DNA from 2 places in the Halalkalibacter sp. HAAS-P013 genome. Region 2 is predicted to be linked to the other one. Evidence: predicted binding sites of a transcription regulator. Region 2 holds the regulator's gene; the other holds the start of a gene.
The links. The regulator Rex, encoded in region 2, represses fermentation and respiration genes when NADH is low (regulators of the CRP and FNR family bind a similar motif). The targets are predictions, from matches to a motif close to TTGTGAAATATTTCACAA.
Positions count from the first base shown of each region.

Region 1: pflB (formate C-acetyltransferase) is a predicted target of Rex. The motif match lies at 2,599-2,616, and genes of this name have one in related genera.

Region 1 covers NZ_JBWQTU010000001.1:268,901-273,343, forward strand. Annotated here, with positions in the region: gene pflA (pyruvate formate-lyase-activating protein) at 1-227, opposite strand, end outside; gene pflB (formate C-acetyltransferase) at 322-2,547, opposite strand; gene nirD (nitrite reductase small subunit NirD) at 2,805-3,125, opposite strand; gene nirB (nitrite reductase large subunit NirB) at 3,148-4,443, opposite strand, start outside.
Region 2 covers NZ_JBWQTU010000024.1:18,233-22,675, forward strand. Annotated here, with positions in the region: gene AC1FXP_RS21510 (ABC transporter ATP-binding protein) at 1-1,358, opposite strand, end outside; gene AC1FXP_RS21515 (redox-sensing transcriptional repressor Rex) at 1,829-2,464, shown strand; gene AC1FXP_RS21520 (twin-arginine translocase TatA/TatE family subunit) at 2,574-2,756, shown strand; gene tatC (twin-arginine translocase subunit TatC) at 2,774-3,526, shown strand; gene AC1FXP_RS21530 (DoxX family protein) at 3,773-4,309, shown strand.

The DNA of each region.
Region 1 (4,443 bases), on a different contig from region 2:
GAAACTGTAATTCCTCCACCGCTACTTTCAAAATAAGGCAAATAAGACTTCAAATCATTAACGACCTCATCTACAGTAATGTCTTTTCCTTCACCAATTTTCCACGTATCTGGATTATGACAATATTGACAGCGCAGCAAGCAACCTTGCATAAAAACAATATATCGTAATCCTGGACCATCAACAGTTCCACAAGTTTCTATTGAATGAATTTTTCCAATCATCATTTATCCCTCATTTTCCTAGATAACCAAGGTGACGAAAATTGCCCCCGCTAGTTACTATCATTTTTTTGTTCTTAGCTGGGGGCCATTTAGCATCTTACAGCGATTCGTGGAATGTACGATTAATGACGTCTATTTGTTGGTCACGTGTTAACTTTATGAAGTTAACAGCATAACCTGATACACGAATCGTTAATTGTGGGTACTCTTCTGGATGTTCCATCGCATCAATCAATGTATCACGGTTAAATACATTAATATTTAAATGATGGCCCCCTTGCTTAGCATAACCATCTAAAATTCCCACTAGATTTGCTGTTTGATCTTGATCTTCTTTTCCTAATGCCTTAGGTACGATACTGAACGTATTTGATACACCATCAAGTGAATACTCATATGGAATTTTCGCAACCGATGTAAGTGAAGCAAGAGCTCCTTTTTGATCGCGTCCATGTAGCGGATTTGCACCTGGTGCAAATGGCTCACCAGCTTTTCTTCCATCAGGTGTGTTTCCTGTTTTCTTACCGTATACAACATTACTTGTAATGGTTAAAACAGACATCGTCGCAATTGCATTGCGGTATGTTTTATGCTTTTTCAATTTATTCATAAACGTTTTCACTAATGAAACAGCAATGTCATCTACACGATCATCATTATTTCCATACTTTGGATAATCGCCTTCAATTTCGTAATCAACAGCAATTCCTTGTTCGTCACGAATAACTTTTACTTTCGTATGTTTAATAGCACTTAAACTATCAGCTGTTACAGATAGACCAGCAATTCCACACGCCATTGTGCGAATCACTTCTTTGTCATGAAGAGCCATTTCAATCCGCTCATAACTATACTTATCATGCATGTAGTGGATGACGTTAAGCGTATTCATATATAACTCGGCCAACCAATCCATTACTTTATCAAAGTTTGCAACAACTTTATCATAATCTAGGTATTCATCTGTAATTGGCGATAATGAAGGACCCACTTGCACTTTTAACTTTTCATCAATTCCACCATTAATAGCATACAATAGTGTTTTCGCTAAATTCGCTCGTGCCCCGAAGAACTGCATTTGTTTACCAATTTTCATAGCACTTACACAACAAGCAATTCCATAATCATCACCGTAACTTGCTCTCATGAGATCATCATTTTCGTATTGTATCGAACTTGTTTTAATCGACATGTTTGAGCAATACTCTTTGAAGCCTTTAGGTAACTGGTTGGACCATAATACCGTTAAATTTGGCTCTGGAGCTGGCCCTAAGTTGTCTAATGTATGCAAAAATCGGAATGAATTTTTCGTTACAAGCGGTCTACCGTCTACGCCAACTCCACCAATTGATTCTGTCACCCAAGTAGGATCGCCACTAAACAATTCATTATAATCTGGTGTTCTTGCAAATTTCACTAGACGTAGTTTCATCACGAAATGGTCAACAAGCTCTTGAGCTTCCACTTCCGTTAATGTACCTTCCTGTAAGTCACGTTCTATATAAATGTCTAAGAACGTAGAGACTCGGCCTAAGCTCATCGCTGCTCCATTTTGCTCTTTGATCGCTGCTAAGTAAGCAAAGTATAACCATTGGAAAGCTTCTTTCGCCGTCGTGGCTGGTTGTGAGATATCAAAACCATAAGACGCTGCCATTTCCTTTAATTCCTTAAGTGCTTTAATTTGTTCAGCGATTTCTTCGCGGTCACGAATCACATCTTCTGACATAGTCGAACCAGTTGTATTTAATTCATCTTGTTTTTGTTTAATTAAGAAGTCTACGCCGTAAAGGGCTACTCTTCGGTAATCTCCGATGATTCTTCCTCGTCCGTAAGCATCTGGAAGACCAGTAACAATTCCTGCCTTACGAGCCATCCTCATCTCTGGAGTGTAGGCATCAAACACGCCTTGATTATGTGTTTTACGATATTTCGTAAAGATTTCTTCTACTTCTTGAGATAATGTATATCCGTATGCGTTGCACGAATCAGCAGCCATTCGAATGCCGCCAAATGGTTGCATCGATCTTTTAAAAGGTTCATCTGTTTGCAAACCAACAACTTGTTCTAATTCTTGATTTAAGTATCCTGGCTCATGAGATACGATCGTTGAAACAATTGAAGTATCCATGTTTAACACGCCACCATTTTCGCGTTCTTTTTTACTTAGATCCATTATTTGATCCCATAGCTTACTTGAATGATCTGTTGCTTTTTCTAAGAACTCGTCATTCCCTTCATATAAAACATAGTTACGTTGAATAAAATCTCTTACATCTACATCCTTTTGCCATTTTCCTTGATTGAATGTTCTCCAGTGGTTCATTTACATTCACCCTCACTCTCTACATCTAAAGGTTAATTTTTCACTAAAACAATGTGAATTAATTCACAAGGGAAGGTGTATAGCCATTACACTTAGATCATAAATCTCATCTATACACCTATCCATTTCACTAGCTTTTTAAATAACTTTTATTACCTTACACATATAAGATTACTAGATATTCGAATAAAACAATGTGATTTTTATCACAAATACCACTTTCATTCGTGACAAATTATTGAATACGTAAAGTGATGTTAAACAATGAGAAAAACATCTTCTCCGTCTATTTCAATTGAAAATGTTTTGACAAGTCCTTTATCAGGAGCTTGAACTTTCCCATCAACTAGTGAAATAATCCAATCATGAATCGGACAATAAACAAATTCACCACTTACTAGACCATCGGCCAATTTTCCACCCTTTGGATGCGGACTGTTGTTTTCGATTGCTCGTACCTCTCCATTTGATAGTCGAAACACAGCAATTTCTTCATGATCTATAACAAAAACTTGTCCAATCATACTTGGTAGTTGATTATAATTACAAATATTAATTCGAGTTCCAGTAGAAATCATTAGATTCCTCTCCCTTCTATTTTTATAATTTTAATAATTCACGCTTTGAATAATAAGCATTACGGATTTGCTCTTCTTCTACCGCTTTTTGCCAAGGCTCTTCATAACGTACAAGCGTTTGGTTTAATCTCTCATTTAACTCATTTCTTGTTTTTTCATTGGCTAAGACTTCCTTGACATGGTTTAACCCAACACGCTCAACCCATGTAGATGTTCTTTCTAAATATAGAGCTGTTTCACGGTAATATTGTAAATACGCTCCTGTAATTTCATAAACTTCTTCTTCTGTTTTCACTTTGCATAACAAGTCTCCAGCTCTTAGGTCTGTTCCACCGTTTCCTGCTACGTAAATTTCCCATCCTCCATCAAGACCGACAATTCCTACATCTTTAATCCCTGCTTCTGCACAGTTTCGTGGACAAGCAGACACACCCATTTTTACTTTATGCGGCGTATCAAGACGTTCAAAACGTTTCTCTAATTCAATTCCTAGACTCATAGAATCTTGAGTACCGAAGCGGCAAAATTGTGCTCCAACGCAAGTTTTAACAGTACGTAACGTTTTTCCGTAAGCATAACCAGAAGGCATTCCTAACTCTTCCCAAACAGCAGGCAATTGTTCTTTTTCTAGTCCATATAAACCAATTCTTTGCCCGCCCGTTATTTTTAATAATTGAACATCATATTTCTCTGCAATATCCGCTAATTTGCGTAAATCTTTGGCTGTCGTGACTCCACCGTACATTCTCGGAATGACTGAGTACGTACCGTCTTTTTGAATGTTTGCATGCATTTTTTCATTCACTAAACGGGAATCTCTTTCATCCGCGTAGTCAGGGTAAATCATCCCTAAGAAATAATTAAGAGCAGGGCGGCATTTTGAACAACCTTCTTCGTTTTTCCATTGCAATACATTCATAACTTCTTTAATTGTTGTTAATCCTTTTTCACGGATCTCTTCAACTACTTCATCACGACTTAATGTTGTACAACCACAAACGGTCTTTTTCTCGGCTACTTGCTCATATTCATCTCCAAGAGTGTAGGCAATGATATCTTGAATAACAGGTTTGCATCGTCCACATGAGCGACCCGCATTTGTGCATCCTCCGACTTGCTCAACCGTTGTGACCCCTTCTTCTTGAATTGCTTGAACAATCGTTTCTTTGCTAATCCCATTACATCCACAAACGACCTCATCATTTGGCATACTTGCCACATCATTTGTTTCAGCTTCTCCTGATTGAAGAAATGATACAGACGTAAAGTCAGATACATCTTGTTTTTCATTTAGCATTTTAAACAATCGGTTGCTATC
Region 2 (4,443 bases):
TTTTCTCCTCCACTTAACGTAGAAACAGGTTTTAGTACGTCATCACCGCTAAAAAGAAAGTTACCTAATACCGTTCTGATTTCTTTTTCGGGTAAGAGATTATGGTCATCCCACAGCTCGTGTAAAACGAGCTTGTTAGACTTTAGATTAGCTTGTTCTTGGTCATAATAACCGACTGTCACATTACTACCGAAGCGAATAACCCCATCTTTTAATGGAATATCTTTCATTAGTGCTTTTAGAAGTGTTGATTTCCCAGCGCCATTTGGCCCGATGAGTGCCACACTTTCTTCTCGATCAATCGAAAGGTTTAAATTTTGAAAGATCGTTTCATTACCATAAGCAACATGAAGATCAGTTGCACGGATAACCTCTTTTCCGCTTTGACGTTTAATCGCAAATGAAAAAGAAGCTGATTTCTCTGATCCAGCGGGACGGTCTAGTAAAGTCATTCGTTCGAGTTGTTTCCTACGACTTTGTGCTCGCTTCGTTGTCGAAGCTCTAGCAATGTTCCGTTGAATAAAGTCTTCTAACTTAGCGACTTCATCTTGTTGTTTCTCGTATTGTTTTAACTCGAGTTCGTAACGTTTTGCTTTTTCATCAAGATAAGCACTATAATTTCCTATGAATTTGGTTGATTTTGTTCGGGAGATTTCGATCACTTCTGTCACAATTTTATCTAAAAAGTAGCGGTCGTGGGACACGATAAGAATCGCACCCTTATAACCAACCAAATATTGTTCAAGCCAAGTAAGAGTTGCAATATCTAAGTGGTTGGTTGGTTCGTCAAGAATAAGAAGATCTGGCTTTGTTAACAATAACTTTGCTAACGCTAGTCTCGTTTTTTGACCACCACTTAATGTAGATATTTTTGTTTCGTAATCAAAGTCACCGAAATTCATCCCTGCAAGGACACCGCGAATGTCAGCTTCATACTGATAACCACCCTTATCTTTAAAAGTGATTTGAAGCTGATCATATTCTTTTAAAAGCTTGTTGTAACGAGTTTCGTTCTCGAGCAAGGAGGGATCAGACATTTGTAATTCCATGTCCCGAATTTGTTTTTCCATTTTACGTATAGGAGCAAAAACGGTTAACATCTCTTCCCAAATGGATAACTCTGATTCAAGGCCAGTATTTTGAGCAAGGTAGCCAAGCTCAGTTCCTTTTGGCATCATAACTTGTCCACTATCATAGGAAAGTTGCCCTGCAATTATTTTTAGTAATGTTGACTTACCTGCACCATTTCGTCCAACTAGGGCAACACGCTCCCCGGTTTGGATATCTAATTTAATATTTGTTAAAATGGGATCAATCCCAAAAGACTTACAAACATTATTACATTGTAAAATAATCATGGATTTCATTCCTAACTAATAAAATCTTTTCCTATAAAAAAACGTTTTTCATTAATAAAATGCGCCCAAAGTGGCAACGGCTCCACACGCCGTACGTATTTTGAGAAGAGCACTCAAAATACTAAAAAGAAAACGGCGGCTCTGTTTATTGCTAAGAGGTAACACCAAAAGGGAAAATGGCTCTTATCTAAAAAAAGTGGATACCGATTGGCAATGGCTCCGCGCGCCGTACGTATTTTGAGAAGAGCACTCAAAATACTAAAAAGAAAACGGCGGCTCCGCTCATTGCTAAGAGGTAACACCAAAAGGGAAAAGCGTCCTTTTGGTGTTACCTCTTAAGTGTATCGTAGAATGCATCTTTCAACAACTTCATGAACAGATGTGTGAAACGATTACAAACTCTGTGAAATGGTGTACAATAACGGTAGTCTTGAATTGCTAACTTAACGATGGTAGGAGGGAGGCAATGGATGAAAATTGATCAAACGAAGATACCTCAAGCAACAGCGAAGCGGTTGCCGCTTTATTATCGTTTCTTAGAAAATTTGTCTGCTTCAGGTAAGCAACGTGTCTCATCGACTGAATTAAGTGATGCAGTGAAAGTGGATTCGGCTACGATAAGACGTGACTTTTCTTATTTTGGAGCGCTAGGAAAAAAAGGCTATGGGTATAATGTGAATTATTTACTTTCTTTTTTTCGTAAAACGCTAGACCAAGATGAGTTGACAAAAGTTGTTCTTGTTGGTGTCGGGAATTTAGGAACGGCATTTTTACAATACAATTTTTCAAAAAATAATAACACAAGAATTGTAATGGCTTTTGATGTTGATGATCATAAAATTGGTGAGGAAATAGGCGGCGTAACGGTTCATCATCTAGGTGATCTTGAGAAAGTTATTGACCCAGAAGTAACGGTTGCCATTTTGACGGTGCCACAAGTTGCAGCACAGAAGATTGCAGATCAATTAGTCGCTGCAGGGATACAAGGGATATTAAACTTTACACCAGCTAGACTCGACGTACCGGAAACTGTACGCGTCCACCATATTGATCTTTCGGTTGAGCTACAAGCATTGGTTTATTTTTTAAAACATTACCCTGTGTAGCTTCTGTTTAAATAGGAGTGGTTTTCTCACACGGACGTGTAGCACGAGAAGCCATTGCCTTCTAATTGAACACACTCTATAATGAAAATAGGACAAGGAGGTGCTACCTATGGGTGGATTAGGAGCAGGCAGCATTGCATTGATTGCAATCGTTGCGTTACTAATTTTTGGTCCAAAGAAGTTGCCAGAGTTAGGAAAAGCTGCTGGGAATACATTACGTGAATTTAAAAACGCAACAAAAGGCTTAGCAGACGAAGATGAGAACAAGAAAAAAGATAACGATAAAGCCTAAGTAGGAAGGGTCTATAAATGGAACAAAGAGACATGTCGGTAATGGACCACATCGTGGAGCTTAGACGAAGAATTATTATAACTTTAGTCTTCTTCATCGTGGCACTAATTGCCGGCTTCTTTTTAGCTACACCGTTAATAACATACTTGCAAAGCACACCTACTGCTCAAGACTTGCCAATGAATGCTTTTAAGATGACGGATCCGATTCGGATATTTATGACATTTGCTTTTGCAAGTGCGCTCATTATCACGTTTCCAGTCATCTTGTATCAGCTTTGGGCGTTTGTTAGTCCTGGCTTACATGAGAAGGAACAAAAGGCTACACTTGCCTATATTCCGTTTGCTTTCATATTATTTCTAGCTGGTCTTTCGTTTTCGTACTTTGTTCTTTTCCCCTTTATCGTTCAATTTATGGGGAGTTTGTCAGAACGATTAGGAATTACTGAGCAGTATGGGATTAATGAATACTTTTCGTTTCTCTTTCAAGTAACGTTGCCATTTGGATTGTTATTTCAACTTCCTGTTATTGTGATGTTTTTTACCCGGTTAGGGATGCTAACACCGAGTTTACTAGCGCAGGTAAGGAAGTTTGCTTATTTCGTTTTGCTTGTAATAGCTGGTTTTATAACACCGCCAGAGATTTTGTCTCATTTGATGGTGACTTTGCCGTTATTGCTTCTTTATGAATTTAGTATCTGGGTGTCTTATCTGACCTATCGAAAAGTTCAAAGGTTGGAAAGAGAACGAGAAGAAAGCATAAAAGAGTGACTTCTGCTGTGATGGAAGTCACTCTTTTTTATACTGTTTTGTGAGATATTGAACATAGTTTGACATGTCTTTAAATAGGGTAGCCAAAAAGGTTGTCCTGTCCTATACTATGAATATAGAAAAGGTTGTGAAAACATTCACATAACAAAAAGGAATATCACAGCCGACTCTAAAAAAACATCAACTACTTCACTAATTCATGTGAAGTGTTGAACAAACAAAGAGCAAATAGAAGGAGGACTTACAATGATCGGTCAATTTTTCAGAGAAAACAAATATGTCGCGGGAGTATGGTTGTTCTTACGAGTATATCTAGGATGGTCTTGGTTAACAGCAGGATGGGGAAAGGTGACTGGAGACTTTAACGCAGGAGGCTATTTACAAGGATCCGTGGCAAACCCAGTGATGAGCGGGGAAGCGTTAATGTATCCAAACTACGTATCATTTTTAGAGAGTATAGCGATCCCGAACGCAGATATGTTTAGCTTTATGGTGGCCTGGGGAGAAGTATTAGTAGGATTAGGATTAATTTTAGGGGTATTCACATCAGCAGCAGCTTTCTTCGGAGTAGTAATGAACATGTCATTCTTGTTTGCCGGAACGATTTCTTCAAATCCGTGGATGATCTTAATCTCAATGTTTATTATAGTAGCAGGAGCCAATGCTGGTCGCTACGGTGGAGATAGATGGGTATTGCCATACTTGAAAAGCGTCGTATTTAAAAAGAGAAACAACGAAAATGGATTTGGAGCAGCTGGTAAAGGGTTAAAAGAAGCGATCTAAATGGAAAAAGAGGTAGACTCTAAAGAAAGAAGGGGTTTGCCTCTTATTGGTGGTTCTAGGTCGATCTAAATAGTGTTCCTGCATTAACACTTATGTTATGATACAGCTATAATATTTCGACAGACGAAATGGTG